One region of the Streptomyces sp. NPDC052773 genome, then DNA from elsewhere that is predicted to be linked to it. Evidence: riboswitches for the same ligand, from Rfam matches in the RefSeq annotation. Region 1 holds a riboswitch; the other holds the start of a gene.
What was found. Region 1 has a riboswitch for ZMP and ZTP ahead of ACIG0D_RS16730 (glycine hydroxymethyltransferase). Riboswitches for the same ligand answer to the same signal wherever they lie in the genome.

Region 1 (15,165 bases):
CGGATACGGCCAGGAGGAGGCCCTGCGCCGGATCGTGCGCCGGATCTCCGAGCGGCGCTGCCCGTCCTTCCTGGCCGTCCTCAAGCGGTTCGGGGACGCCGACCCGGGCTGGCTCTCCTTCCCCTCCCCCGGCTGGACGCTGGCCCTCGACATCCCGGCCACCCTGCCCGGCCTCGGCGCGTTCCTCGACGAACTCGACGAGGAGGTCGCCGCCGCGGGCGGCCGGGTCTACCTCGCCAAGGATTCCCGGCTGCGGCCCGAGCTGCTCGCCGCGATGTACCCGCGCCTGGACGACTTCCGCGCCCTGCGCGCCGAACTCGACCCGCGCGGGGTGTTCGTCTCCGACCTCGCCCGCCGCCTCTCCCTCTAGGGGGTGTCTCGCCGATCACGCCGGGCTCCCGTCGCCTGGCACCGCGCCTCGCCGCGTTGTCGTCGGTCGCCGATTCCCCCACGCTCGGCTGCGCTCGCGCGGGGGCACCCCCATCGCATCGACTCCCTCCTCCGCCTTGCGATGCACGGCACCAGACGCCGCTCGCTGATCCGACCTGATCGACGAAACACCCCCTAGCCCCCGCTCTCGTCACCCTCTTAGGAGCCGCCGTGAAGGACGCCTTCGGCCTCCCCCAGTCCCTGCTCGTCCTCGGCGGTACGTCCGAGATCGCGCTGGCCACCGCGCGCCGGCTGATCACCCGCCGCACCCGCACGGTTTGGCTGGCCGGCCGCCCGTCCCCCGGCCTGGAGCAGGCCGCCGAGAGCCTGCGCGCGCTCGGCGCCGACGCGCGCACCGTCGCCTTCGACGCGCTCGACCCCGAGTCGCACGAGACGGTCCTCGGCAAGGTCTTCGCCGAGGACGACATCGACATGGTGCTGCTCGCCTTCGGCATCCTCGGCGACCAGGCGCGCGACGAGCGCGAGCCGGTGAGCGCGGTGCGCGTCGCGCAGACCAACTACACGGGCGCGGTCTCGGCGGGCCTGGTCAGCGCCCGCGCGCTGCAGGCGCAGGGCCATGGCTCGCTGGTGGTGCTCTCCTCGGTCGCCGGGGAGCGCGCCCGCCGCTCCAACTTCATCTACGGCTCCAGCAAGGCCGGCCTGGACGCCTTCGCCCAGGGCCTCGGCGACGCGCTGCACGGCACCGGCGTCCACGTCATGGTCGTCCGCCCCGGCTTCGTCCGCTCGCGGATGACCGCCGGACTGGAGGAGGCCCCGCTCGCGACGACGCCCGAGGCGGTGGCCGCGGCCATCGAGCTGGGTCTGCGCCGCCGCTCGGAGACGGTGTGGGTGCCGGGCGCCCTGCGTGTGGTGATGTCGGCGGTGCGGCATGTGCCGCGGGCGGTGTTCCGCAGGCTGCCGTTCTGAGCGGCCGGGCCGGCGCTGCGCGGGCGTCCGGCCGGGCGCACGCCCCGGTACGGCGGGCGGCGGGCCGGCGCCTCAGTGCAGGGTGCCCTGCTCCTCCGCGGGCGCCGATGCCTGCGTCGGCACGACCGAGCCGCCGAAGGTGAACTCGCGCAGCTTGCGCCACACCCCGTCGGCGCCCTGCTCGTAGAGGGCGAACCCGGTGCAGGGCCACTCGGCCTCGTAGTCGGCGAGTTCCTCGAACGCCCGGTCCATCGCCGCGTCGTCGATGCCGTGCGCGACGGTGACATGCGGGTGGTACGGGAACTGCAGTTCGCGTGCCACCGGCCCGGACGCGTCACGGACCTGCTTCTGCAGCCACGTGCACGCCTCGGCACCCTCGGCCACCTGGACGAAGACGACGGGTGACAGCGGACGGAAGGTCCCCGTCCCGGACAGCCGCATCGGGAACGGCCGCCCCGCCGCCGCGACCTCCACGAGGTGCGCCTCGATGGCGGGCAGCGCGCTGTCGTCGACCTCGGTCGGCGGCAGGAGGGTGACGTGCGTGGGGATGCCGTGAGCCGCGGCGTCGCCGAAGCCCGCGCGCCGCTCCTGGAGCAGGCTGCCGTGGGGCTCCGGGACCGCGATCGACACACCGATCGTTACGGTCCCCACGTCGTCTCCTGTCGTCGTGTCGGTACGTCTGTGCGGTACGTCTGGGTGAGCGCGGACGGCCGCGGATGCAGCCGTCCGGCTATCGACTGTACGGCCCCGGCCCGGCCCTGGGCAGGCGCAGCCGTAGTGATGTGCAGCGCTGTACGTGGTGCGGACCGAACCGGATCTTCCGTGCACGACCCGCGAGCCGTTCGGCACTCCGCCGGTACACGGCGCACTACGCGCCCCGTGCCCGGCTCGGTGCCCGGCCGCTCCCGGCTCAGTGCTTGGCCGGCAGGAAGCCCACGCGGTCGTAGGCCTGCGCCAGCGTCTCCGCGGCGACGGCGCGGGCCTTCTCCGCGCCCTTGGCCAGGATCGAGTCGAGCGTCTCCGGGTCGTCCAGGTACTGCTGGGTGCGCTCCCGGAACGGCGTCACGAACTCGACCATGACCTCGGCGAGGTCGGTCTTGAGCGCACCGTAGCCCTTTCCGGCGTACTGCTCCTCCAGTTCCGCGATTCCCGTCCCGGTGAGGGTCGAGTAGATCGTGAGGAGGTTGCTGACGCCCGGCTTGTTCTCCGGGTCGAAGCGGATGACGGTGTCGGTGTCGGTGACGGCGCTCTTGACCTTCTTGGCGGTGGTCTTCGGCTCGTCGAGCAGGTTGATGAGGCCCTTCGGCGTCGACGCCGACTTGCTCATCTTGATCGCCGGGTCCTGGAGGTCGTAGATCTTCGCCGTCTCCTTGAGGATGTACGGCTTCGGGACCGTGAACGTCTGGCCGAAGCGGCCGTTGAAGCGCTCGGCGAGGTCGCGGGTCAGCTCGATGTGCTGGCGCTGGTCCTCACCGACGGGCACCTCGTGCGCCTGGTAGAGGAGGATGTCCGCGACCTGGAGGATCGGGTACGTGAACAGGCCGACGGAGGCCCGGTCGGCGCCCTGCTTGGCGGACTTGTCCTTGAACTGGGTCATGCGGGACGCCTCGCCGAAGCCGGTGAGGCAGTTCATGACCCAGCCGAGCTGCGCGTGCTCGGGGACGTGGCTCTGGACGAACAGGGTGCAGCGCTCCGGGTCGAGCCCGGCCGCGAGCAGCTGGGCGGCGGCGAGCCGGGTGTTGGCGCGCAGCTCCTTCGGGTCCTGCGGGACCGTGATCGCGTGCAGGTCGACGACCATGTAGAAGGCGTCGTGGGACTCCTGCAGGGCCACCCACTGGCGGACGGCGCCGAGGTAGTTGCCGAGGTGGAACGAGCCGGCGGTGGGCTGGATGCCGGAGAGCACGCGGGGTCGGTCATTCGCCATGCCCACCATTCTCTCAGAGCGGTGGGGGTGGTCCCGGGGGTGGGGAACTGCGGACCGTGATGGGTCGGTCGCGCAGTTCCCCGCGCCCCTCACGGGGCGGTTCAGCCCAGGTCGATCTCCGGGTACAGGGGGAAGCCCGCGACGAGGTCCGTGGCGCGCTGGGCGATCTCCTGCGCGACCTTCTCGTCGAGGACGTGGGCGGCCTTGGAGGGCGCGCCGGACTTGGTGGTGCCGGGCTCGGCGGTGGTGAGGACGCGGTCGATGAGGGCGGCGACCTCGTCCATCTCGGCGGTGCCCAGACCGCGGGTGGTCAGGGCGGGGGTGCCGATGCGGATGCCGGAGGTGTACCAGGCGCCGTTGGGGTCGGCGGGGATCGCGTTGCGGTTGGTGACGATCCCGGACTCCAGCAGCGCGGCCTCGGCCTGGCGGCCGGTGAGGCCGTAGGAGGTGGCGACGTCGATCAGGTTGAGGTGGTTGTCGGTGCCGCCGGTGACCAGGGTGGCGCCGCGCCGCATCAGGCCCTCGGCGAGCGCGCGCGAGTTGTCGACGATGCGCTGGGCGTAGTCCCGGAAGGCGGGCTGCCGGGCCTCGGCGAGGGCGACGGCCTTGGCGGCCATGACGTGCGGGAGCGGGCCGCCGAGGACCATCGGGCAGCCGCGGTCGACCTGGTCCTTGAGGGAGTCGTCGCACAGGACCATGCCGCCGCGCGGGCCGCGCAGCGACTTGTGGGTGGTCGTCGTGACGATCTGGGCGTGCGGGACCGGGTCGAAGTCGCCGGTGAGGACCTTGCCCGCGACCAGGCCCGCGAAGTGGGCCATGTCGACCATGAGGGTGGCGCCGACCTCGTCGGCGATCTCCCGCATGATCCGGAAGTTCACCAGGCGGGGGTAGGCGGAGTAGCCGGCGACGAGGATCAGCGGCTTGAACTCGCGGGCCTGGGCGCGCAGCGCCTCGTAGTCGATCAGGCCGGTGGCGGGGTCGGTGCCGTAGGAGCGCTGGTCGAACATCTTGCCGGAGATGTTCGGGCGGAAGCCGTGGGTGAGGTGGCCGCCGGCGTCCAGGGACATGCCGAGCATGCGCTGGTTGCCGAAGGCCTGGCGCAGCTCGGCCCAGTCGGCGTCGGTCAGCTCGTTGATCTGGCGGACGCCGGTCCGCTCCAGGAAGGGCGCCTCGACGCGGTCGGCGAGGACGGCCCAGAAGGCGACGAGGTTGGCGTCGATGCCGGAGTGCGGCTGGACGTAGGCGTGGCGGGCGCCGAACAGCTCCTTGGCGTGCTCGGCGGCGAGCGACTCGACGGTGTCGACGTTGCGGCAGCCGGCGTAGAAGCGGCGGCCGACGGTGCCCTCGGCGTACTTGTCGCTGAACCAGTTGCCCATGGCCAGCAGGGTGGCCGGGGAGGCGTAGTTCTCGGAGGCGATCAGCTTGAGCATCTCGCGCTGGTCGGCGACCTCCTGGCCGATGGCGTCGGCGACGCGCGGCTCGACCGCGCGGATCACGTCGAGGGCGGCGCGGAAGGCGGTGGACTCGGTGGAGAGGGGAGCAGACGCGTCAGACATCGGGACCTCCGGACGTGGCGTTCGGCGTACACGGTTCGGCCCAGGCGCACGGCACAGTTTCCCGTTCGGGCCGCTCCCCGATGGTCGGTCCCATCCCAAGCGCGCCAGTCACGGCCCTGGGCTCAGCCTACCGGGCGCGCCGGAGAGCGAAGTTCCCGCGTCCACCATGCGAGCGAGGATAGGAAGGAGGGCGTCCTTGCTTCCGGTTCACCTTCTGGAGGGGCCATGACCGCCACGGACGACCTGATCGCGACCGCCGAGGCCCACAGCGCGCACACCTATCACCCGCTGCCGGTGGTGGTCGCCACCGCGGACGGGGCGTGGATGACGGATGTGGAGGGGCGGCGCTATCTGGATCTGCTGGCCGGCTACTCGGCGCTGAACTTCGGGCACGGCAACCGGCGGCTGGTGGAGGCGGCGAAGGCGCAGCTGGACCGGGTGACGCTGACGTCCCGGGCGTTCCACCACGACCGGTTCGGGGCCTTCTGCGCGCGGCTGGCGGAGCTGTGCGGGATGGAGATGGTGCTGCCGATGAACACGGGGGCGGAGGCCGTGGAGACGGCGGTGAAGACGGCCCGGAAGTGGGGTTACCGGGTGAAGGGGGTGCCCGCGGAGATGGCGAAGATCGTCGTCGCGGGCGGCAACTTCCACGGCCGTACGACGACGATCATCAGCTTCTCCACCGATCCGGAGGCGCGGGCGGACTACGGCCCGTACACGCCGGGGTTCCAGATCGTGCCGTACGGGGACGTGACGGCGATGCGCGAGGCGCTGACGGAGAACACGGTGGCGGTGCTGATCGAGCCGATCCAGGGCGAGGCGGGGGTGCTGGTGCCGCCGGCCGGTTATCTGCCGGCGGTGCGGGAGCTGACGCGCGAGCGGAACGTGCTGCTGATCGCGGACGAGATCCAGTCGGGGCTGGGGCGGACGGGGCGGACGTTCGCGTGTGAGCACGAGGGGGTGGTGCCGGACGCGTATGTGCTGGGCAAGGCGCTGGGCGGCGGGATCGTGCCGGTGTCGGCGGTGGTGTCGTCGGCCGAGGTGCTGGGGGTGTTCCGGCCCGGGGAGCACGGGTCGACGTTCGGCGGGAATCCGCTGGCGTGCGCGGTGGCGCTGGAGGTGATCGCGATGCTGCGGTCCGGTGAGTACCAGGCGCGGGCGGCGGAGCTGGGTGAGCATCTGCACCGTGAGCTGGCGGCGCTGGCCGGGACCGGGCGGGTGACGCAGGTGCGCGGGCGGGGGCTGTGGGCGGGGGTGGATGTGCATCCGCGGTACGGCACGGGGCGGGAGGTCTCGGAGCGGCTGATGGACCGGCGGGTGCTGGTGAAGGACACCCACGGCTCGACGATCCGGATCGCGCCGCCGCTGGTGATCGGCAAGGAGGACCTGGACTGGGGGCTGGCGCAGCTGCGGGCGGTGCTGGACATCGCCTGAGGTGCGGTCCCTAGAGGATCACGTGCGGCAGGAAGCGGGCGTACTCGTCGGTGATCAGGCCGGAGGACTCGCGGATGCCGAGGCCGGCGGCCTCGCCCTCGACGACCCAGGTGCCGAGGACGACGTGGTTGCCGTCGAAGGCGGGCAGCGGGGCGAGCTGCTGGTAGCAGCAGGGTTCGTCGCGGACGACGGGCGGGGTGCCGGGCGGGTGGACGGTGACGCCGGCGCCTTCGCGGCCCAGCAGGGGCTTGGCGACGTAGCCGGTCGTGGTGGCGAGGTCGCGGGGGCCGTCGAGGTGGGCGGGGAGGAGGTTGGGGTGGCCGGGGTAGAGCTCCCAGAGGACGGCGAGGAGGGCCTTGTTGCTGAGGAGCATCTTCCAGGCGGGCTCGATCCACAGGGTGGTGCCGGTGCCGCCGCCGTTGTCGAGGGTGTCGAGGACGTGGCCGGCGAAGCGGTCGGTGGTGAGCCATTCCCAGGGGTAGAGCTTGAAGCAGCTGCGGATGAAGCGGAGCCGCTGGTCGACGAAGCGGCCGGAGAGGCGGTCCCAGCCGATCTCCTCCATGGAGATCCAGCCGGTGTCGAGGCCGGCCTGTTCGGCGGTCTCCTTGAGGTAGGCGACCGTCATCAGGTCCTCGCCGAGTTCGTCGGCGCTGGAGTGGGCGAAGTAGAGCGGGCTGCCCGGCGGGAGGAGGCGGGCCTGCCCGCGCCAGGCGTCGACGAGGCGTTCGTGGAGGGAGTTCCACTGGTCGGCGCCGGGGAAGCGCTCCTCCATCCAGAACCACTGGGGGGAGGCGGCCTCGACGAGGGAGGTGGGGGTGTCGGCGTTGTACTCGAGCAGTTTCGCCGGGCCGTGGCCGTCGTAGCGCAGGTCGAAGCGGCCGTAGAGGGAGGGGAGTTCGGCGCGGCGGTGCCAGGACTCGGCGACGGCGGCGGCCACGCGGGGGTCGGTGATGCCGAGGTCGGCGAAGCGGTCGGCGGTGACGATGTGGTCGGCCGCGGCGAGGCACATGCGGTGCAGTTCCTCGACGACCTCCTCCAGGGCCTCGATCTCCTCCAGGGAGAAGACGTAGTAGGCGCTCTCGTCCCAGTAGGGGCGCAGGGAGCCGTCCGGGTGGCGGGTGAGCGGGTAGATCAGGCCCTGTTCCTCGACGGTCTGCTGCCAGCCGGGGCGGGGTTCGATGGTGCGGCGTTCCATGGTGCGGGTCGCGCTCAGCCGCCGCCGCTGCCGGAGCCGGAGCAGCCGAAGCCGCCGCGGTCGACGGCCTCCTCGCGGCTGAAGGTGCCGTGGTCGGCGTAGCCGCCGCTGACCTCGGCGTCGTAGTACCAGGCGGCGTCGGCGCGCTTGCCGCTGCTCTTCTTCTTGCCCTTGCCGCCCTTGCCGGACGAGGAGGATCCGGACGAGCAGTTCTTGTCGGCGATGACCTTGTAGCCGTTGACGTAGTCGTAGCTGTCGCGGTCGACGCAGCGGCGGTCGGGGTCGGAGCCGCAGGAGGTCAGCGCCGCGGCGATCACGCCCATCCCGCCGAGTACGACGGTGCTGGAGCGCAGCCGCCGCCGGTTGTCCGCCATGTCGTTTCTCCTCCCCCGGTTACCCGCCGCCCGTACGCTGCCCGTGTCCGCGGCGCCGGCCCGCGATCATACGGGGCCTGACAGGGACCGGTCACACACGGGTGCCCGGGGGGTGTCTCGTCGATCATGCCGGGCTGCCGGCGTCTGGTGCCGCTCGCTGATCCGGCATGATCGACGAGACACCCCCTAGGGCAAGACGTTGCACAGGGCCTGAAGGGTTCCCGTCCAGGCGTGGTCGGGTGGGGTGCCGTAGCCGACGACCAGGGCGTCGACGGGGTGGGCGGTGGCGGTGGGGTGCCGGTAGCGGGAGAGGCCGTGTACGGCGAGGCCGTGCCAGGTGGCGGAGCGGACCACGGACTGTTCGGTGCCGGGCGGGAGGCGGAGCACGGCGTGCAGTCCGGCCGCGATGCCGGTGACGGTCACCTCGGGGGCGCGGGCGGCGACGGCGGCGACCAGGGCGTCGCGGCGGCGCCGGTAGCGCAGCCGGGCGGCGCGGACGTGCCGGTCGTAGGCGCCGGAGGTGACGAACTCGGCGAGGGTGAGCTGGTCGAGGACGGGCACGGAGGAGCCGCCGAGCGCGCGCACCTCGTCCACCAGCGACGGGGGCAGCACCATCCAGCCCAGGCGCAGTCCGGGGGCGAGGGATTTGCTGGCGGTGCCCAGGTAGACGACGTGGTCGGGGTCGAGGCCCTGGAGGGCGCCGACGGGCTGGCGGTCGTAGCGGAACTCGCCGTCGTAGTCGTCCTCCAGGATCAGTCCGCCGCTGCCGCGGGCCCAGTCGACGACGGCCGCGCGACGCTCGGGGCGCAGGGCCACGCCCATGGGGAACTGGTGGGAGGGGGTCAGCAGGACGGCTCCGGCACGCTCCAGCCCGTCGAGCGCGGTGCCGGACGCGTCGAACGGCAGCGGCTCGGTGCGCAGCCCGGCCCGCTCGATCAGGTCCCAGTGCGCGTCGAGGCCGTACGACTCGACGGCGAGGGTGCGCCGGCCGCGCGCGTGCAGGAGCTGGGCGAGCAGCCGCAGCCCGTGGGCGAAGCCGGCGGTGACGACGATCCGGTCGGGGTCGGCGCGTACGCCGCGGGCGCGGGCGAGGTACCCGGCGAGCGCGGTGCGCAGTTCGATCCGGCCGCGGGGGTCGCCGTAGCCGAGGGCGTCGTTGGGGGCCGCGGTCAGGGCGCGGCGGGCGGCCTTGAGCCACTGGGTGCGGGGGAAGGAGGCGAGGTCGGGGGTGCCGGGGATCAGGCTGTACGCGGGGTGGCCGGTGCGGCTCGGGGTGGGGGCCGGGCGGCGCGCGGGCGGGGTCACGGCGCGGTCGGCGACCCGGGTGCCGGAGCCCTGGCGGGCGGTGAGCCAGCCCTCGGCGACCAGGTCGGCGTAGGCGCCGGCGACGGTGTTGCGGGCGAGGCCGAGGTCGGCGGCGAGCGAGCGGGAGGAGGGCAGCCGGGTGCCGGGGGCGAGGCGGCCGGTGCGGACGGCGTCGCGCAGGGCGTCGGTCAGGCCGCGGCGCACTCCCCCGCCGGCCGGTTCGAGGTGCAGGTCGATGCCCAGAGTGGCCCATGGTTTCGGCATGGAAATGGACCATACGCCTGGGCAGCTTTCTTCCTAGGGTCGAGGGCATGACCACAGAGACCGTGACCTACGCCCCCGAAGCCGCCCCGCGTCTGGAGTGGGCCAAGCTCGTCCCCGACGTCTACAAGGCGATGATCCGGCTCGACGCGGCGGCCCGGCAGGGCCTGGACCACAAGCTGTACGAGCTGGTGAAGATCCGCGCCTCCCAGATCAACCACTGCGCCTTCTGCATCGACATGCACACCAAGGACGCCCTCGCGGCCGGTGAGAGCGTCGAGCGGATCGTCCAGCTCGGCGCGTGGGAGGAGTCCCGGCACTTCTACACGGAGAAGGAACTGGCCGCGCTGGAGCTGACGGAGGCGGTGACCGTCCTGACGGACGGGTTCGTGCCGGACGAGGTGTACGAGCGGGCGGCGAAGCACTTCGAGGAGACGGAGCTGGCCCAGCTGATCGCCGCGATCACGGTGATCAACGCCTGGAACCGGTTCGGAGTGACCTGCCGGATGACGCCGGGGCACTACCAGCCGGGCGGCCACAAGTGACCACGGCCCGCACCACCCGCCTCTCCCCCGAGGTCCGCACGGCCATGCGGTCCCTGAGCGCCACCGCCAAGCGGGGCCTCGGGGACCCGGCCCTCGCCGAACTCGTCCAGATCCGCGCCTCGCAGCTCAACGGGTGCGCGTTCTGCCTGGACATGCATCTGGCCATCGCCCGCGAGCACGGGGTGAGCGAGCGCCGGCTCGACCTCCTCGCCGTCTGGCGGGAGGCCGGTGACGAGGTCTTCGACGAGCGCGAGCGGGCCGCCCTGGCGCTGACGGAGGCGGTCACCGTGCTCACGGACGGGTTCGTGCCGGACGAGGTGTACGAGACGGCCGTCAAACACTTCGACGACGCCGAACTCGCCCACCTCGTCGCTCTGATCACCGTGATCAACAGCTGGAACCGGCTGATGGTGACCCGGAGGATTCCGCCGGGGGCCACGGAGTGGTGACCGCGCGGCCGTCGCCGGTCAGCGCGGGAGCCACGCCTTCCAGGTGGCCTCGTGCCGCTCGACCCACCGCTTCGCCGCCTCCTCGGGGCTGAGCTTCTGCTCGGCGATCATGAGGGAGACCTCGTTCTGGTCCGCGGTGGTCCACTTGAAGTTCTTCAGGAAGGCCGCCGCGTCCCCGCCCTTCTCGGCGAAGCCGGTGTTGAGGTACTTCTGCAGCGGGGTGTGCGGGTAGGCACAGGCGACCTTCTCCGGGTCCGCGTCGCAGCCCTCCTTGTAGGGCGGCAGCTTCACCTCGGTCATCGGGACCTTCTCGAACAGCCACTGCGGGGAGTACCAGTACGTCAGGAAGGGCTTCTTCTCCTTGGCGAACTGCTTGATCTGGGTGATCTGCGCGGCCTCGGAGCCGGCGAAGACGACCTTGTAGTCCAGGCCGAGGTTCTTCACCAGGGCCTTGTCGTTGGTGACGTAGGACGGCGAGCCGTCCATCAGCTGGCCCTTGCCGCCGCTCTCCGCGGTGCGGAACCGGTCGGCGTACTTGTTCAGGTTCTTCCAGTCGGTGACGTCCGGGTGCCGCTTCGCGAAGTACGTGGGGACGTACCAGCCGATGTGCCCGGTCACCCCGAGGTCGCCGCCCCGGGTGACGGTCTTCTTCTCCTTGACGTACCGCTGTTCCTGTTCGGGGTGGCCCCAGTCCTCCAGGAGCGCGTCGACGCGGCCCTGGCTGAGCGCGTCCCAGGCGGGGACCTCGTCGACCTGAACGGTGTCGACGCGGTAGCCCAGTTCGTGCTCCAGCAGGTACTGGGCGACGGCCACGTTGGCCTGGGCGCCCACCCAGGACTGCACGGACAGGGTGACCGTCTTCGCGCCCTGGGCGTTCGCGAACGGCGAGGCCTGCTTGGTCATGTCGGCGGCGCCGCAACCGGTGGCCAGCGTCAGCACGGCCGCCGAGGCGGTCAGGGTGGTACGGCGGAACATGTCACGCTCCCTTCGTCGTACGGCGGTCGGTGGGCTGGGTCACCCGGTCGAGCATCAGGCCCAGGCAGACGATCGCGGCGCCGGCGACCAGGCCGGTCGCGAGGTCGCCCTGGGCGAGGCCGAAGACGACGTCGTAGCCGAGCGCGCCGCCGCCGACCAGGCCGCCGATGATGACGACGGCGAGGACGAGCACCACGCCCTGGTTCACCGCGAGCAGCAACGAGCGGCGGGCGAGCGGCAGTTGCACCTGGCGCAGCTGCTGGCCTCCGGTCGCGCCGAGCGAGCGGGCCGACTCCAGCGCGGCCGGATCGACCTGGCGCAGGCCCTGCGCGGTGATACGGACGACGGCGGGCAGCGCGTAGACGACGGCCGCGGCGACGGCCGGGGCGCGGCCGACACCGGCGAGCGCGACGACCGGGATCAGGTACACGAACTGCGGCATCGTCTGGCAGACGTCCAGGACCGGCCGCAGCAGCCGCTCGACGCGGTCGTTGCGGGCCGCCGCGACACCGGTCGCGACGCCGAGGACGAGGGTGACGGCGACCGCGGCCAGCACCTGCGACAGGGTGTCCAGGGACGGCTCCCACACGCCGAGGACGCCGATCGCGGCCATGGCGAGCACGGCGGTCAGCGCGGTGCGCCAGGTGCCGATCAGCCAGGCGAGCGCGGCGACGATCAGCAGCACCGACCACCACGGCAGCCAGGTCAGGCCGTCGCGGAGCGGGTCGAGGACCCAGGTGGTGAAGCGGGCCGCCCAGTCGGCGGTGCCGCCGATGACGGGCACCCCGGAGTAGAGGTGCGCGGTCATCCAGTCCACGGCCCGGTTGACCGGCTCGGCGATGTTCACCGTCCAGGCGTCGGGCCAGTCCGTACGGCCCGTCAGGCGCCCGGCGACGGCCACGGCCGCGGTGCCGACGACGGCGCCCAGGGCGTACGGCCACACCCTCCGACCGGGTGGGGCGGCACCCGCCGCACCCGCGCCCGCCGCGCCCGTCACACGGTCCAGGACGACCGCCAGCAGCACGATCGGGATGCCCGCCGCCAGGGCCGCGCCCACGTCGACCGAGGCCAGCGCCTGGTAGACGCGGTCGCCGAGGCCGCCGGCGCCGATCACCGAGGCGATCACGGCCATGGACAGCGCCATCATGATCGTCTGGTTGACGCCGAGCAGGAGTTCCTTGCGGGCCAGCGGGATCCGGGCGGTCAGCAGCCGCTGCCGCGCGGTCGCGCCCAGCGACTCGACGGCCTCCAGCACGCCCCGGTCGGCGCCGCGCAGGCCGAGCGCGGTGAGCCGGGCCATGGGCGGGGCGGCGTAGACGACGGTGGCGAGGACGGCGGCGGGCACGCCGATGCCGAAGACGAGGACGACCGGCAGGAGGTAGGCGAACGCCGGGAGCACCTGCATGGTGTCCAGCACCGGCCGCAGGACCCGGTCCATCCGGGCGGACAGGCCCGCCGCGAGCCCCAGCAGGATGCCCACGACGACCGAGGCGAGCACCGCGACCGTCATCAGGGCGAGCGTCTGCATGGTCGGCACCCACATGCCGAGCAGGCCGCAGGCGAGGAACGCCGCCGCTGTGCCGAGCGCGAGCCGCAGGCCCGCGGCCCGCCAGGCGAGGAAGGCGCCGAGTGCGGTCACGCCTGCCCAGCCGATGGTGAGGAGGGCGAGGTAGACGGCGCGTACGGACAGCACGACGGCGTTGCTGACGTGACCGAAGAAGTACAGGAACAGGGGGTGGCTGTCCCGGTTGTCGATGATCCAGTCGCTGGTGCTGGTGAGTGGGGCGGTGAGGTCGACGGTGAGCGCGTCGGGCCAGGTGCCGCTGGACCAGCGGGCGTGGGCCAGGGGGACGAGGATCGCCGCGATCACGGCGAGGGTGGCCAGCTTGGTGGCGGGGCGGTTGCGCAGCAGGGCGGTGGGGAGGGTGCGTACGGGAGTCGCGGTGAGCGTTGCCATCAGACGGCCTCCGCGGCTACCTGAGGACGGCTGCTCACCGGTGGCTTGTCAGCCACTCCCGCCACGACCTCCAGCAGGCCCTCGTGGTCGACGACCCCGAGGCAGCGCGGGCCGTCCATCACCCGGGCGGGTTCGCCGCTGCGGGCCACCGCCTCGATCGCCTCCGCCACCGTGGCGCGCGGGGTGACCGCCGGGCCGCTCCCCGCCTCCTCCGCCGACGCGGGGCGCATCGCCGTCCGTACGGTCATGACCTGTTCGCGGGGGACGTCGCGGACGAACTCGCGGACGTAGTCGTCGGCCGGGGAGCCGACGATGTCCTCGGGGGTGCCGAGCTGCACGATGCGGCCGTCGCGCATCAGGGCGATCCGGTCGCCGAGCTTGAGGGCCTCGCTCAGGTCGTGGGTGATGAAGACCATCGTGCGGCCCTCCTCGCGGTGCAGCCGGACGACCTCTTCCTGCATGTCCCGCCGGATCAGCGGGTCGAGGGCGCTGAACGGCTCGTCGAAGAGCAGCACCTCGGGGTCGACGGCGAGGGCGCGGGCGAGGCCGACGCGTTGCTGCTGGCCGCCGGAGAGCTGGCCCGGGCGCCGCTGTTCCATGCCTTCCAGGCCGACCTTGGCGACGACCTCGGCGGCCTTGGCGCGCCGTTCGGCCTTGCCCATGCCCTGGATCTCCAGGCCGTAGGCGACGTTGTCGAGGACCGTGCGGTGCGGGAGGAGGCCGAAGTGCTGGAAGACCATCGCCGCGCGGTGGCGGCGCAGTTCGCGCAGCCGGGCCTTGTCCATGGCGCGGACGTCCTCGCCGTCGATGACGATGGTGCCGGCCGTCGGCTCGATCAGCCGGGTCAGACAGCGCACCAGGGTGGACTTGCCGGAGCCGGACAGGCCCATGACGACGAAGACCTCGCCCTTGCGGACGTCGAAGGACACGTCGCGGACGGCCGCGGTGCAGCCGGTGCGCTCGCGCAGGTCGGCGGGGGCGAGGGCGGCCAGCTCGGGGTCGGCGGGCACGCGGTCGGCCTTGGGGCCGAACACCTTCCACAGGCCCTCGACCGAGAAGACGGGAGGCGTGAGGGTTTCGGGGGTGGGGTTGGCGGTACTCATCGGGCGTCACCGCCGATCAGGTCGACGGCGCGCTCCCCGACCATCAGCACCCCGATCATCGGGTTGACGGCGGTCATGGTGGGGAAGACGGACGCGTCGGCGATCCGGATGCCCTCCAGGCCGCGGATGCGCAGTTCGGGGTCGACGACGGCCAGTTCGTCGTCGGCGGCGCCCATCTTGCAGGTGCCGGCCGGGTGGTAGACGGTGTGGGCGACCTTGCGGGCGTACTCGCTCAGCTCGGCGTCGCCGACGACCTCGGGGCCGGGGCAGACCTCGCGCTTGAGCCAGCCGGCCAGCGGCTCGGTCTTGGCGATCTCGCGGGCGATGCGGATGCCGTCGACGAGGGTGCGGCCGTCGTAGTCGTCCTCGTCGGTGAAGTAGCGGAAGTCCAGGGCGGGCTTCACGGCCGGGTCCGGGCTGGTCAGGTAGAGCCGGCCGCGGGACTTCGGCTTGGGGATGTTCGGGGTCATGGACACCCCGTACGGGGGCCGCTCGTAGCCCAGGCGCTCCGGGTTGTCCGTGAAGGGGATCTGGTAGAAGTGGAACATCAGGTCGGGGCCCTGGTGTTCGGGGTCGCGGCGCACGAACAGGCCCGCGTCGGAGTCCATCGCGGAGTTCTCCGGGATGGGGCCGTGGGTCTCCCAGACGATCACCGACTCGGGGTGGTCGAGCAGGTTCTCGCCGACGCCCGGCAGATCGTGGACCACGGGTATGCCCAGCGCCTCCAGGTC
Region 2 (15,165 bases), on a different contig from region 1:
CCGTCGCGCAGCGCCGGCACCAGCGACCCGCGCTCGTCGACCACGTAGGAGCGCGCGAAGGCGCCGTAGCGGACGTGGAGCGGACCGTCCTCCCAGCGCAGATCGGTGAGGATGTACGGCCCCTCCATGCCCTTCAGCAGGGCGCCCAGCTCGGTCAGCACCTGGTGCAGCTGCCGCTCGTCCGCCGGGTAGAGGGTGACGAACTTGCCGCTGCCCTCGCGCGGCGCGTACTTGGCGTTGCGCAGATGCAGCAGATGCGGGGCCGGGACGAACTTGAACGGGATACGGCGCGGCACGCAGTAGTCCCACACGATCTCCGCGATCCGCTCCGCGTTCCCCCGGGTGGCCGACGCGTGCACCTTCCAGCCCTGCGCCGGCCCGGGCAGCGGCTCGCCGTCCGCGCCGAGCGGGGTCAGCGTCAGCCAGTCCCCGGTGCGCGCAGCGCGCCAGCCCTCGGGGACCTCGCGCCGGGCCGTCGCGTACAGCGGGGCCGCCTCGCTCCCCGCGCCCGTCAGCCGGTCGGGCGTGTCGTAGAAGTGACCGTCCGCGAGCGCGTACACCTCGTACCGCTTGTCCATGCGTCCCCCTCCGTGACGGCACCGAGCCTTCCAGCCGGGCGGCGGTCGCCGACAGTCACGCCTGTCACGAGGTGGCCGTGCGGAACGCACGCGTCAAGACATGTTCGAACCGTTTCGAGCGTCAGTGCCCCCGAACGGCTTCCCTCGCGCCCCGAACGGCCGCTCTCCGGCCCCGCCCCGGCCCCACGGAGCGACCGCAGGGGCTGCGCGGTCGGCTCATTAGCGCTGTAATACGGACGTGGTCAGTGAGGGCGCTGCGGGACGCGGAACGGCGACGCCGCGCGCCGAGACCGCCCTGCGAGCGATCATGGAGGACCGCGGCGCACCCGAGCGGCTGCACCGCGTACTCGAACAAGCGCTCGTCTTCGCGAGGGCCACGTACGCCGCCGTGTACACCCCCGACGAGGACGGCGATCTGCTGTGCCTGGTGGAGTCGGCGGGCGTCCCGCAGACCCTGTACGGACTGCGCGACAGCTACCCGCTCGCCGGGCACTCCCCGGTGGCCGAGGCCCGCCGCACCGGGCGGCCGGTCTGGCTGGGGCCCGCCGACCTGGCCGCCCGCGCCGAGAGCCGGCGCACCCCCGGGCCGGAGTTCCACGTGGCCGCGCTGCCCGCCCACCCGGAAGCCGACGGCGGCTGCCTGCTCGCCGTCAGCGAGGACCCGCACGGCTTCGACACCGACCAGCGCAAGTCCCTCGAACTGATCGCGGACGCCGTCTCCAGCCCCGCCGCCCCGCCCGGCCGCGCGGCGGGCGGCGAACTCCCGCCCAACGCCTTCTCCCTCGCCATGGACACCGGCCGGGTCGAGGTCGGCGACGAGCTCCTTCACCTGTTCGGCGTCACCCGCGACGACTTCGACGGCCGGGTCGAGACCCTGCTCGGCCTCACCGTCCCCGAGGACCTGCCCTCGCTGATGTCCGTGGTCGAGGCCGACCACATGACCGTCGGCGAGCGGGAACTGGAGTTCCGGGTGCTCCGGCCCGCCGGACCGCCCCGCTGGCTGCGGCTGCGCGGCCGTCTCCTGCCGGGTGTCGAGGGCCGGCCCGCGCTGCTCGTCGGAACCGTCGAGGACGCCGCCGGGCTGCGCTCCGACGTCACCGACGTCGCCCGCGTCCAGCGCCTCGCCTCCGCCCTCGCCACCGCCGGCACCGTCCGCGACGTCAGCCAGGCCGTGGTCGCCGCCCTGCGCCGGCCGCTGCGCGCCGACCGGATCGCGCTCGCCGAGCTGGAGCACGACCGGCTCGTCGTCACCGTCCTCGACCCGCCCGAACCCGAGGCCTGGCCCGAGCTGTGGCGCCTGGAGTGGCGCACCGAGTGGCCCGACGCGCCCGTACGCGCCATGCCCACCCTCGCCTCCGCCCTGCGCGAGGGCCGCGCCCAGATCTGGCCCGCCGGAACCCCACTGGAACCCGCCCTCGCCGAGGTCGGACCCGGCGGCCTCGCCGTGCTGCCGCTGCCCGCCGGCGGCCGGATGGCCGGCGCCTGCCTGATCGGCTGGGACAGCCCGCACGACTTCGGACCCGATGAGCGCGCCCTGCTCACCGCCTCCGCCGGCCTCGCCGGACAGGCCCTGATGCGCGCCCGCGCCTTCGACGCCGAGCACGAACTCGTCGGCATGCTCCAGCGCCAGCTGCTGCCACGCCGGCTGCCCACCCTGCCCGGCGCGGTCGCCGTCGCCCGCTATCTGCCCGCCACCGCGGGCCTCGAGGTCGGCGGCGACTGGTACGACGTCATCCCGCTGCCCGACCACCACGTGGCCCTCGTCATCGGCGACGTACAGGGCCACAGCGCCGCCGCCGCCACCCTGATGGGCCAGATGCGCACCGCGCTGCGCGCCTACGCCGTCGAGGGCCACCCGCCCGACGTGGTCGTCTCGCACGCCAACCGGCTCCTCGTCGACATGGAGACCGACCTCTTCGCCACCTGCGTCTACGTCGACGTCGACATGGAGGAGGGCACCGCTTGGTGCGTCCGCGCCGGACACCTGCCGCCGGTGCTGCGCCACCCCGACGGCTCCACCCGCATCGTCGAGGCGGAGGGCGGCCCGCCGCTGGGCGTCGTCGCCCAGGCCGACTTCCCCATGACCCCGCTGCGGCTGACGCCCGGCACCCTGGTCACCCTCACCACCGACGGCCTCGTGGAGTCCGCGGACGCCGACATCGACCAGGGCATGGACCAGCTCGCCCACCGGCTCGCCGGCGCCGACCCCGCCCACCTCGGCCTGGTCGCCGACGCCCTGCTCACCGGCGCCCGCCGCAGCGACGACGTCGCCTTGCTGCTGATGCGCTACGACGGCATGGCCGTACGCCCCCGCCGGGAGACCTGGACCGTCTGGCGCGTCCCGGAGGCCGTCCGGCACGCCCGCCGCTTCACCCACCGCACCCTGCGCGCGTGGGGCGTCACCCGGTACACCGACACCGTCCTCCTGGTCGTCTCCGAACTCGTCACCAACGCCCTGGTGCACACCGACGGCCCCGTCCGCCTCGACCTCACCCTCGTCGGCAGCAGGCTCCGGGTCGCCGTCGCCGACTCCTCGCCCCGCACGCCCGTGCGGCCCACCAGCATCGGCTGGGAGGCCACCGGGGGACGCGGACTGCTGCTCGTCGAGGCCATGTCGGCGGCCTGGGGCACGGTGCCGGTCAGCGGCGGCAAGCAGGTGTGGTGCGAGATCGTGCTGGACGCCTGACGCCGGGTACCCGGAGCGGCGACAGACTCGGAAGAAGGCGGAGAAGGAGGTACGCCATGACCCAGCACGTCCGCGACATCATGACCGCGGATCCGGTGACCGTGGAACCGGTGACCTCGGTCGCGCAGGTCGCCCGGATCATGCGCGACGAGGACATCGGCGCCGTCCTGGTCACCGAGGGCGACACCCTGCGCGGCCTGGTCACCGACCGCGACCTGGTCGTCCGCTCGCTCTGCGAGGGCGGCGACCCGGAGCAGACCACGGTCGCCTCGGCGTGCAGCGAGGACCTGTTCACGCTGACGCCCGACGAGGAGCTGGACCACGCCGTCCAGCTGATGCGCGAGCACGCGGTACGCCGCGTCCCGGTCGTCGACCACGGTCACCCCGTGGGCATCGTCTCCCTGGGCGACCTGGCGATGGAGCGGGACCCGGACTCCGCCCTCGGCGACATCAGCGTGGCCCGTCCCAACACCTGACCCACCCCACGGCCCGCCCCCCGGGCGGAGCCCACGACAGCGGGCCGGGACCCTCACACGGGCCCCGGCCCGCCCACCGATGCCTGAAGCGCCACTCACCCCACCGCAGCAACGCCACCCCGCCGGCAGCCATTCACTCGCCCCCGCTGGGTACCCGCACCCACATGAACACCATCGCGTACACCACCACAGCCGCCTCGGGCTCCGTGTGGGGCATGGTCACCATCGTGGTCGGGGGCGTCCTCATCACGGCGGCGCTGATCTGGGCCGTCCAGTACGGCATCCGGGTGCGCCGCAGCGAGGCCCGGCGACCGCGGACCGGCAACCAGCCGACGCTGCCGGAGTCGGGGCCGGTCCACGAGACCCACGAGCAGCGCGAACCGAACGAGATGGGTGAGGGCGAACGGCTCAACCCGCACGAACTCCGCCCCACCGGCGGCTCTCCCAGCGGTGACCAGCGCCGCCCGCGCTGGAGCCGCGGTTCCAGCGGCTCCTTCGGTGGCGGCGGGCCCGGCGTCTGAGCGGGCGGGCACGCCGTTTTGCCCAGCTCACAGCGGGGACCCGGAGAAACGCAACCAGTGAAGGGAGCACGTCGTGACCGCCCCGACCAGTGACAAACCCGTTGCCCGGCGCCCCGAGACAGGATGGTCCAGGGCCCGCCGTCTGAGGGAGAAACCGGCCCTGCGCACCTGCCTGCCGCCCGTCGAGGACCCGGACGGCCCGCCGTCCTCGCACACCGCCGCCGAGTGGAACATCGTCAGGGGTGAGGACTGACCCGCACATCGCCCGGTTCACCGCCGTACGCTGAGCGCGTGCGCCTGCTGCTGATGGCCGACACCCACATCCCCAAGCGCGCCCGGGAGCTGCCCGCGCCGTTGCTGGCGGAACTCCCGCACGCCGACGTCGTCTTCCACGCCGGGGACTGGGTCGACACGGACACCCTCGACCTGCTGGAGCGCCGCTGCCGCCGGCTGATCGGCGTGTACGGCAACAACGACGGGCCCGAGCTGCGGGCCCGGCTGCCCGAAATGGCCTACGCCGAGCTGGGCGGCCTGCGCTTCGGCGCCGTCCACGAGACCGGCGCCGCGCAGGGCCGGGAGGCACGCTGCGCCGCCCGCTTCCCCGATCTCGACGTGCTGGTCTTCGGCCACAGCCACATCCCCTGGGACACCACCGCCCCCTCGGGCCTGCGCCTGCTCAACCCCGGCTCGCCCACCGACCGCCGCAGGCAGCCGCACTGCACCTACATGACCGCCTCCGTCGCCGACGGCCGTCTCACGGAGGTCACCCTGCACCGGCTCCCGCCGCGCTGAAACCGCTCCGCCGCGGCCTCCGCGCCGCGTTAATTCGCTGGCGCCCCACCCTCCGGTTCTGCTGCACTGCGTCCGACCCGTCGTCGCGCCCGAAGGAGCGATCCATGCGCACTGCGTCCATGTCCATCCCGCACGGAATGACCCCCACCACCAAGGACATGACGCTACGTGCACTTGCTCAACCTCGGAATCCTCGCGCACGTCGACGCGGGTAAGACCAGCCTGACCGAACGGCTGCTGCACAGCGCCGGAGTCATCGACGAGATCGGCAGCGTCGACGCCGGCAGCACCCGCACCGACACCCTCGCGCTGGAGCGGCAGCGCGGCATCACCATCAAATCCGCCGTCGTCTCGTTCCCGCTCGGCGACGTCACCGTCAACCTCATCGACACCCCCGGCCACCCGGACTTCATCGCCGAGGTGGAGCGGGTGCTCGGCGTGCTGGACGGCGCCGTCCTGGTCGTCTCGGCCGTCGAGGGCGTCCAGGCGCAGACACGCGTACTGATGCGGACCCTGCGCCGGCTGCGCATCCCCACCCTCCTCTTCGTCAACAAGATCGACCGCCGGGGCGCGGCCTACGAGGACGTCCTGCGCGCCGCCGCCGAACGGCTCTCCGCCGCCGTCGTCCCCATGGGCACCGCCACCGCCCTCGGCACGCCGCAGGCCCGCTTCACGCCCGGCCCCGTCCCGGCCGCCCTCGACGTCCTCGCCGACCACGACGACGACCTGCTCGCCGCCTACGTCGAGGGCACCGTCCCCGACGCCCTGCTGCACACGTCCCTCGCCGAGCAGACCCGGCGGTGCCTGGTCCATCCGGCGTACGCGGGCTCCGCGATCACCGGAGCGGGCGTCGACGCGCTGACCGACGGCATCCGGCGGCTGCTGCCCCGCGCCGACGGCGACCCCGAAGGCCCCCTCTCCGGAACCGTCTTCAAGGTGGAGCGCGGCCCGGCGGGGGAGAAGGTGGCGTACACCCGCCTCTTCTCCGGCACCCTGCGCACCCGCGACCGGATCCGCTTCGGCGCGCAGGGCCACGAGGGCCGCGTGACCGCCGTACACGTCTTCGAGGACGGCACGGACATCCGCCGGGACGCGGTCACCGCGGGCCGGATCGCCCGGCTGTGGGGCCTGGCCGAGGTCAGGATCGGCGACTGGCTCGGCGTACCCCGCCCGACGGACGGGCACCTCTTCGCCCCGCCCACACTGGAGACCGTCGTCGAGCCGGTACGGCCGGGGGACCGGCGGGCCCTGCATCCGGCGCTCACCCAGCTCGCCGAGCAGGACCCGCTGATCGGCCTGCGCCACGACGCGGCGCGCGGGGAGACCTCGGTGTCCCTCTACGGCGAGGTGCAGAAGGAGGTCGTCCAGGCCACCCTCGCCGACGAGTACGGCCTCGACGTCACCTTCCGCGAGACGACACCGCTGTGCGTCGAGCGGCCCGTCGGCACCGGCGCGGCGGTCGAGTTCAACAAGAAGGACGACAACCCCTTCCTCGCTACCGTGGGCCTGCGCGTCGACCCCGCCCCGGTCGGCGCGGGCAACGCGTTCCGCCTGGAGGTGGAGCTGGGCTCGATGCCGTACGCCTTCTTCAAGGCCGTCGAGGACACCGTGCGCGAGACCCTGGCCCAGGGCCTGCACGGCTGGCAGGTCACCGACTGCACGGTCACCATGACCCACTCCGGATACTCACCGCGCCAGAGCCACGCCCACCAGGGCTTCGACAAGAGCATGTCGAGCACCGGTGCCGACTTCCGCGGCCTGACTCCGCTGGTGCTGACCGAGGCGCTGCGCCGGGCCGGGACGCGGGTGCACGAGCCGATGCACCGGTTCCGGCTCCGGGTCCCGGCGGACACGCTGGGCGCGCTGCTGCCCGTGCTGTCCGCGCTGCGGGCGGTGCCCCGGACCACCGAGACCCGCGGCGCCCACTGCCTCCTCGACGGCGTGGTGCCGGCGGCACGGGTGCACGCCCTGGAGCAGCGGCTGCCGGGGCTGACCCGCGGCGAGGGCGAGCTGGAGAGCGCCTTCGACCACTACGCGCCCGTCGACCGGGGCGCCCCCGTCCCCGAGCGCCCGCGCACCGACCACAACCCGCTGAACCGGAGGGAGTATTTGCTCAACGTCACGCGCCGGTCGTTGAGTTGACGGATAGTCAGCCCCTGTGGTCCGCGCGGGGAGTGACCGTCACCCGGCCGCCGGGCCCGTCCAGTTCGCGGGCACCCGGGCCAGCCGCACCCGCTGGGGGTGGTCGCCGACCGGGACCGACGCCGTCTTCTCGCCGGTGGCGAAGTCGATGGCGGTCACCCGGTCGGCTCCGCTCTCGGAGACCACGCAGGACTTGCCGTCACCGCTGACGGTCGCCCAGTAGGGCTTCGCGGCGGGGACCAGTGGGCCCTCCCGGAGCGTCGTACGGTCGACGACGGTCGCGTAGTCGTCCATGGTGCCCGCGACGCACAGCTTCGTGCCGTCCGGCTTCATGGTGATGCCGTGGTGGCGGGAGTCGTTGACCCAGGTGGTGCGGTCCTCGCTGGTGGCGGGGTTCTTCGGGAGGGTCTTCGTCCGGGTGATCCGGTCCGTGGCGACGTCGTACTCGAAGAAGCCGTTGAAGAACGACACCTGGAAGTACAGCTTCGACTCGTCCGGGCTGAACGCGGCCGGGCGCACCGCGTCGGAGTGCTCCTTGAGCCCGATCGCGTCGAGCCGCTGCCGCATGTCGATGACCTTGACCTGCTGGAACGTGGTGGCGTCGACGACCGTGATGCGCCGGTCGCCCTTCGTCCAGTCCAGCCAGGGGGCGTCCAGGGCGGTGTTCACCTCGCCGATGGACATGTTCCAGATGTACCTGCCGTCCCGGCTGAAGACGTTCTCGTGCGGCTTGTCGCCGGTGGCGAACGAACCGACCTGCCTGCCCGTCTCGATGTCCAGCACATGCACGGTGTTGGAGGTGGACGCGGAGACCGCCACCCGGGTGCCGTCGGGGGAGACCGCCATGTGGTCGGCGCGGTAACCCGACACGGGAAAGCGCCAGTTGACCGCGCCGGTCGCCAGGTCGAGGGAGACGACGTCGGCGAAGCTCGGCCGGGAGACGACCATCGCGGAGCCGTCCGGGGTGGCGTACATGTCGTCGACGAACTGGTCGTGGCCCTCGCCGACGCTGTTGCGGATGCCCATGAAGTAGATCCACTTGATGGGGTCGGCCTTGATCTCCGCCATCCGCTGTTCCTTGTCCGGCACGACGTTGATCCGGCCGATCCGCTCGAAGTCCCCGCTCGACTCGATGACATCGGCGGTGCCGTCCCAGTTGTTGCCGACGAACAGCACCTCCCGCAGGGCGGCGGGGGAGTCCGGCGCGGCCTGGGCGGCGGTCGCGGGGGCGGTGACGGCGAGCACGAGCGCGGCGGCGACGGCGGCGAGCCGTCTGGGTCCGAGGGCAGGCATGACTGCTCCCTCCAGGGAGTGGGGATGGTGGGGGGAATCTGAAAACGGCGGCGTTCAGAGTGACTTACTGGAAAGTAAGGAGCGTTCACCCTTCTCCACAAGACCGCGTACACGACAAAATTGGCCGACCGTGCGGGCCGCGGAGGACGGGGAGGCACGTGACAGGCAGGCTCAGAGCGCCCACCGGGCGATACGGCGGCCGGTCCGCCGAGGAACGGCAGGCCGAGCGGCGCCGGCGCTTCCTCGACGCCGCACTGCGACTCTTCGGCGACCGGCCGGGCTACCGGGCCACCACCGTCGCCGCGCTCAGCGAGGCGGCCGGCCTGTCCACCCGGCAGTTCTACGAGGAGTTCCGCACCCTGGAGGACGTCCTCGCCGCCCTCCACCTCCAGGTCAACGACTGGGCCGAACAGGCCGTCCGCGCCGCCGTCGCCGAAGCCGAGGGGCTGCCCCTGGCCGACCGCGTCGCCGCGATCTTCCGCGCCTACGCCGCCAACGTCACCGCCGACCCGCGCCGCGTCCGCATCACGTTCGTCGAGATCGTCGGTGTCAGTCCCCGCCTGGAGGAACAGCGACTGGCTCGCCGGGCCGGCTGGGTCGACCTCATCCGCACCGAGGCCGAGGCCGCCGTCGCCCGCGGCGAGGCCGTCCCCCGCGACTACCGGCTGCCCGCCACCGCCTTCATCGGCAGCGTCAACGGCCTGCTCCACGACTGGAGCGCCGGCTGGGTGGACGCCACCCTGGACGAGGTCGTGGCGGAACTCGTCCGGCAGCTGCTGGGCATCCTGCGTCCGGTGGGCTGGGACCCGACCGGACAGCCGTGAGCGGGCGCCGAAGGCCGACCGGAGAGCCGTGGGCGGGCGCCGAACGCCGACCGGAGAGCCGTGCGCGGGTGCCGAACCCCGACCGGACAGCTGTGGAGCGGGCGCCGAACGCCGACCGGAGAGCGGCGAGCGGGCGCCGAACGCCGACCGGAGAGCGGCGAGCGGGCGCCGAACGCCGACCGAGAGCGGCGAGCGGGCGCCGAACCCCGGCCGGGGCGCCGAAGTCACCGCAGCCGGGCGAATCCGCCGTGTCCTTCGGCGCGGCCGGTGGGCCGCCGACGGAGGATGGCCGCGACCAACGGCTCCCCACCACCGGAGGCATGGATGGACATCGGTATCGGCTTGCCCAACACCGTTCCGGGAACCGAGGCGGACACGCTCGTCGACTGGGCCCGGCGGGCGGAGGAGGCCGGGTTCAGCACCCTCGGGACGATCGGCCGCCTCGTGTACCCGGGCTACGAGGAACTGATCGCCCTCACCGCCGCCGCGGTGGTGACCAGCAGGATCCGGCTGACGACCAGCGTGCTGCTCGGCCCCCTGCACACCAACACCGCGCTGCTCGCCAAACAGGCGGCCACCCTCGACCGGATCTCCGAGGGCCGCCTGGTCCTCGGGATCGGCCTCGGCGCCCGCGGCGACGACTACACCACCAGCGGGCTGCCGACCAAGGGCCGGGGGGACCGGCTGAGCGAGCAGCTGGCCGAGATGCGGCGCATCTGGTCCGGCGAGGAGCGCGGCTTCGCGGGCGCCATCGGACCGAGCCCCGTGCGCGACGGCGGACCGCCGCTCATCGTCGGCGGCTCCAGCGAGCGCAGCCTCCGGCGGGCGGCGCGCCTCGGCGACGGCTGGATCATGACCGCCGGCACCCCGGAGATGTTCGCCGGGCAGGGCCCCGCCGCGGACGCCGCCTGGCGGGAGGCGGGCCGCCCGGGCAAGCCGCGCAAACTGTCACTGGCGTACTACGCGCTCGGCCCCGACGCCCGCGCCCAGGCGGACGCCTACCTCCTGGACTACTACGGCTTCATGGGCGAGGTCGCGCACCAGGTGGCGCAGGCCGCCGCGGTCGGACCCGAGACGGTCCGCTCGTACGCCACCGGGTTCGCGGAGGCGGGCTGCGACGAACTCATCTTCGTACCCACCGCCTCGACACCGGACCAGCTCGACCTGCTGGCCGAGGCGATCGCCTGACCGTCGTCTAAGGGATGTCCGCGCCCGGATTCCCCTGCCGCTCCACCGCGACCCGCAGGGGCGCCCGGAACGACAGCAGGCCGAGCATCGGGACGTCCTCGGCCGCCGGCCGTACCCGGGTCAGACGGCGCGCCGCCTGCCGCAGCGCCACCGCCGCCTCGGTCCGTGCCAGGGACGCGCCCGGGCAGCGGTGGCGGCCGACGCCGAAGGCCAGGTGCCGGCGTACGTTCGCCCGGTGCGGGCACATCTCCTCCGGAGCGGAGAAGACCTCCGGGTCCGAACCGCTGCCCATGAGCATCAGCAGCAGCTGAGCGCCCTCGGGCAGCTCGACCCCGCCCAGCTCGGCCGGGCACGCGGTGACCCGGCGCCAGGTCGTCACCGGCGGCTCACGGCGCAGCACCTCCTCCACCCAGGCCTCCGCCAGTCCCGGCTCCTCGGCGAGGCGGGACCACAGCCCGTCCTCTTCCAGGGCCCGGCGCAGCACCGTCGCGATCAGCTGGCCCGTCGTGGACTGCCCGGCGACGAACACGAAGAAGCACGCGCCGACCGCGGTCTGCACGTCCAGCGGCTCGCCGTCGGGCAGCCGGTGGTCGGTCAGGGCCGCGACGAACGAACCGGGGGCGGCACCGCCGTCCCGGACGGTCTTCGTCAGCCACTGGTGGAACTCGGCGACCAGCGGCGCCAGTTCGAGCTGCCGCTCGGCCGTCGGCCGGCCCCAGAACAGCTCCAGCGAGGCGTCGCTCCAGCGGATCAGCGTGGCCGGGGAGACACCGTCGATGCCGAGGAGTTCCATCAGCACCCGGCACGGCAGCACCTGCGCGAAGGACGTGAACAGGTCGACGCCGCCCGAGGCGTCGAGGCGCTCGTCGGCCGTGGCGAGCAGTTCGTCGGCGATCCGCTCGATCACCGGTACGGCGGCGGCGACCCGGTGGGCGTTGAAGAACCGGGTGACGACGCGGCGCAGTCCGGGGTGGCTCGCGGTTCCGTTGTTGGCCAGCGCCGGAGGCAGGTTGAACCCCGCCCGGGCGAGCACCCGCAGCACCCCGATCGGCAGCGGGGTCACCGCGTGCTGGGCGTTGTCCGGGTGGAAGACGTCCGGGTCGAGCAGGACCCGCCGGATGTCCTCGTAGCGGCTGACCAGCCACAGCCCGGTCCTGGGATCGTGGTGCACCGGCGCCTCGGCGCGCAGCGTGTCCAGCCAGGGATACGGGTCGCGGACAAAGCCGTCGCCGAAGAGATCGAGCAGGTCGAGGGCCTGGTGGGAGGCCTCGTCAGGGCTGATCGTGTCCGGAGCCGAGAGAGTCACGGCCGGACGCTAACACGTGATCGAGCGGACACCGTCCGTGTGTGCGCGGCATCACTCGATCACCGGGAGGCACGCCACAGCGAGCCGCGCCAACGGGAGGCCGGCATGCCACAGGAGCCCCGCCACCGGGAGGCCGGCGCCCGCGAGCGGGCGCCGGCCTCCCCGCCGTCACAGTCCGAGCTGCCGCTCCGCGGCGTCGACCGTCTGCTCCAGCAGCGTGGCGATGGTCATCGGGCCGACACCGCCCGGCACCGGGGTGATCAGCGAGGCCCGCTCGACGGCCGAGTCGAAGTCGACGTCGCCCACGTTGCCCGGGTTGTACCCGGCGTCGATCACCACCGCGCCCGGCTTGACGTCCTGGCCGCGGATCAGCCGGGGCCGGCCGACCGCGGCGACCACGATGTCCGCCTCCCGCACCGCCGCCGACAGGTCCGCGGTGCGCGAGTGGCAGTAGGTGACCGTCGCGTCCCGGGCGAGCAGCAGCATCCCGGCCGGCTTGCCGAGGATGGCGCTGCGGCCCACCACCACGGCCCGCTTCCCGGCCGGGTCGACGCCGTACTCGTCCAGCAGCCGCATGATGCCGCCGGGCGTGCACGACACGAAGCCGGGCAGGCCGAAGCTCATCGTGGCGAAGGAGGCGAAGGTGACCCCGTCGACGTCCTTCTCCGGCGCGATCGCCTCGAACGCGGCCCGCTCGTCGATGTGGGCGCCCACCGGGTGCTGGAGCAGGATGCCGTGCACCCCGGGGTCGGCGGACAGCTCGCGCAGCGTGCCGACCAGTTCCTCGGTGGTCGTGGCGGCGGGCAGGGCGACGTGCCGGGAGGCGATGCCGGCCTTCCGGCAGCGGTTCTGCTTCATCTTGACGTACGTCACGGACGCCGGGTCCTCGCCCACCAGCACCGTCGCGAGGCAGGGTGCCGTGCCGGTGCGGTCGGTGAGGACGGCCGCGCGCTCGGCGGTCTCCTCGACGATGCGCCGGGCGAGCGCGGTGCCGTCCATGAGCCGGGCCTGAGACATGATCCACTCCTGGGTCGATCGACCGGATCGCCCAGGCGCGCGGCATCGACTCCTACGTGGACCGCTCCCCGGTGGTACTCCACCTCAGCGCCAGTCACGGCCCCGGAGCAGCGTAACCCAGGCCGTGCGCGGTGCCGCGCCCGGCCCGGCCGCCTGGCTGCCCGGCTACTCGTCCCAGGCCTGGATCATGGTCTGATCGACGATCTTGCCGTCCCGCAGCGTGATCATCGACTCGGCGAGCACCCGGACCCCGTCGGGGTACTCACAGGACTCGCTGAAGGCCGCGCGGTCGCCCTGGATCACACAGTCCTCCAGCTTGTGCGTCATGTCCCGGCCGTAGATGTCGTCGAGCAGTTCGCCGATCTCGTCCCGGCCGCGCAGCACGCGCGGATGGCTGGGCTGGGTGTTGCGGTCGACGACCCGCAGTTGCGCGTCGTCCGCGTACAGCGACATCAGCGTCGCCGAGTTGTGTCCCTCGATGCCCCGGCGCAGTGTCTCGGTGTCGAAGCCGGGGGTGGCCGCGGTGCCCATCGTGACCTCCTCGGAAAAGGGGTGCGGCCCCGCCTGGCGGCGGACCGCGAAGGGCCTCTCCTACGAGGCTCCTCCGCCCCCTCCGCCCCGGCAAGCGCAGCGGGCGCTCCGCCTGACGGGTGAGCCCGGCCGGGCGCCCTCAGTCCGTCGCGGCGAGGAACTGCGTGGCCGCCAGCTCCGCGTACAGCGGATCGGCGGTCACGAGTTCACGGTGGGTGCCCACCGCGCGGACCCGGCCCGCGTCCATCACCACGATCCGGTCGGCCATCGTCACCGTCGACAGCCGGTGCGCGACCACCAGCACCGTCGTCGTCCGGGCCACATCGGCGACCGTGTCCCGCAGCGCCGCCTCGTTCACCGCGTCCAGCTGCGACGTCGCCTCGTCCAGCAGCAGCAGCCGGGGCCGCCGCAGCAGCGCCCGGGCGATCGCCACCCGCTGCCGCTCCCCGCCGGACAGCTTGGTACCGCGATGCCCGACCAGGGTGTCGAGACCGTCGGGCAGCCGGGCGACCAGCCCGTCGAGCCGGGTCGTCTTCAGCACCCGGGTGAGCGTGTCCTCGTCCGCCCCCGGATTGCCCAGCAGCAGGTTGTCCCGCAGCGAGCCGGACAGCACCGGGGCGTCCTGTTCGACGTAGCCGATCGCCGACCGCAACCGGGACAGCTCCCAGTCCGCGAGGTTCCGGCCGTCGAGCGTGATCACGCCCTCCTCCGGGTCGTAGAACCGCTCGATCAGCGAGAACACGGTGGTCTTGCCCGCCCCGGACGGGCCGACGAACGCCGTCATACCGCGCGGCGGCACCGAGAACGTCACCCCGTGGTGGACGTACGGCAGATCCTCCGCGTAGCGGAAGCGGACATCGGTGAAGGCGAGCGAGGCCGGCTCGGCGTCGGAGTCCGGCAGCGGGACCGCCGGGGCCTGCGGCTCGGCGGGCAGCCGCAGCGCCTCCTGGATGCGGGTGAGGGCCGCGGCACCGGTCTGATACTGGGTGATCGCGCCGACGACCTGCTGGATCGGCGACATCAGATAGAAGACGTACAGCAGGAACGCGACCAGCGTGCCGATGTCGATCGCACCGGTCGCCACCCGCGCCCCGCCCACCGCCAGCACGGTGATGAAGGCGATCTGCATCGACAGCCCGGCCGTGTTGCCCGCGGCGGCCGTCCACTTCGCGGCGCGCACGCTCTGCCGCCACGACTCCTCGGCGGCGGCGTGCAGCGTCTCCTCCTCGCGGTGCTCCGCGCCGGACGCCTTCACCGTGCGCAGCGCGCCCAGCACCCGCTCCAGCGAGGCACCCATCACGCCGACCGCGTCCTGCGCCTGCCGGCTGGCCCGGTTGATGCGCGGCACGATCACCCCGAGGATCGTGCCCGTCGCGAACACCACGGCCAGGGTGACCCCGAGCAGCACCGGGTCGACCAGCCCCATCATCACCACGGTCGCCAGCAGCGTCAGCCCGCCGGTACCGAGCCCGACCAGCGAGTCGGTGGTGACCTCGCGCAGCAGGGTCGTGTCGGAGGTGATCCGGGCCATCAGATCGCCCGGCTCACTGCGGTCCACCGCGGCGATCCGCAGCCGCAGCAGATACGACGACAGGGCCCGCCGCGCGCCGAGCACCACCGACTCCGCGGTGCGCCGCAGCACATACGAACCGAGCGCGCCCACCGCCGCGTTGGCGACGACGAGCAACGACATCAGCAGCAACGCGCCCGCGATGGACCGGTCGTGGGCGAGGTCGTCGATCAACTCCCGGGCCACCAGCGGCAGCAGCAGGCCGGTCGCCCCGGTGACCAGGGAGAGCACCGCGCCCGCC

Region 2: another riboswitch for ZMP and ZTP. It lies ahead of ACIG0D_RS12135 (bifunctional 5,10-methylenetetrahydrofolate dehydrogenase/5,10-methenyltetrahydrofolate cyclohydrolase); the one in region 1 lies ahead of ACIG0D_RS16730 (glycine hydroxymethyltransferase).

Annotation. Positions count from the first base shown of each region.
Region 1 covers NZ_JBITZX010000006.1:350,381-365,545, reverse strand. The annotation lists gene ACIG0D_RS16750 (FAD-binding protein) at 1-370, shown strand, start outside; gene ACIG0D_RS16745 (decaprenylphospho-beta-D-erythro-pentofuranosid-2-ulose 2-reductase) at 601-1,356, shown strand; gene ACIG0D_RS16740 (2'-5' RNA ligase family protein) at 1,429-2,007, opposite strand; gene trpS (tryptophan--tRNA ligase) at 2,267-3,280, opposite strand; gene ACIG0D_RS16730 (glycine hydroxymethyltransferase) at 3,382-4,836, opposite strand; ZMP/ZTP riboswitch at 4,868-4,958, opposite strand; gene rocD (ornithine--oxo-acid transaminase) at 5,062-6,270, shown strand; gene ACIG0D_RS16720 (glutathionylspermidine synthase family protein) at 6,281-7,465, opposite strand; gene ACIG0D_RS16715 (hypothetical protein) at 7,480-7,839, opposite strand; gene ACIG0D_RS16710 (PLP-dependent aminotransferase family protein) at 8,026-9,408, opposite strand; gene ACIG0D_RS16705 (carboxymuconolactone decarboxylase family protein) at 9,456-9,950, shown strand; gene ACIG0D_RS16700 (carboxymuconolactone decarboxylase family protein) at 9,995-10,399, shown strand; gene ACIG0D_RS16695 (ABC transporter substrate-binding protein) at 10,418-11,374, opposite strand; gene ACIG0D_RS16690 (ABC transporter permease) at 11,376-13,331, opposite strand; gene ACIG0D_RS16685 (glycine betaine/L-proline ABC transporter ATP-binding protein) at 13,331-14,434, opposite strand; gene ACIG0D_RS16680 (GMC family oxidoreductase) at 14,431-15,165, opposite strand, start outside.
Region 2 covers NZ_JBITZX010000004.1:372,109-387,273, forward strand. The annotation lists gene lanKC (class III lanthionine synthetase LanKC) at 1-578, opposite strand, end outside; gene ACIG0D_RS12085 (SpoIIE family protein phosphatase) at 817-3,264, shown strand; gene ACIG0D_RS12090 (CBS domain-containing protein) at 3,321-3,740, shown strand; gene ACIG0D_RS12095 (DUF6479 family protein) at 3,905-4,261, shown strand; gene ACIG0D_RS12100 (hypothetical protein) at 4,335-4,514, shown strand; gene ACIG0D_RS12105 (metallophosphoesterase family protein) at 4,553-5,053, shown strand; gene ACIG0D_RS12110 (GTP-binding protein) at 5,222-7,195, shown strand; gene ACIG0D_RS12115 (YncE family protein) at 7,235-8,488, opposite strand; gene ACIG0D_RS12120 (TetR/AcrR family transcriptional regulator) at 8,647-9,312, shown strand; gene ACIG0D_RS12125 (LLM class flavin-dependent oxidoreductase) at 9,637-10,500, shown strand; gene ACIG0D_RS12130 (cytochrome P450) at 10,508-11,806, opposite strand; gene ACIG0D_RS12135 (bifunctional 5,10-methylenetetrahydrofolate dehydrogenase/5,10-methenyltetrahydrofolate cyclohydrolase) at 11,975-12,823, opposite strand; ZMP/ZTP riboswitch at 12,846-12,931, opposite strand; gene ACIG0D_RS12140 (nuclear transport factor 2 family protein) at 12,989-13,354, opposite strand; gene ACIG0D_RS12145 (ABC transporter ATP-binding protein) at 13,494-15,165, opposite strand, start outside.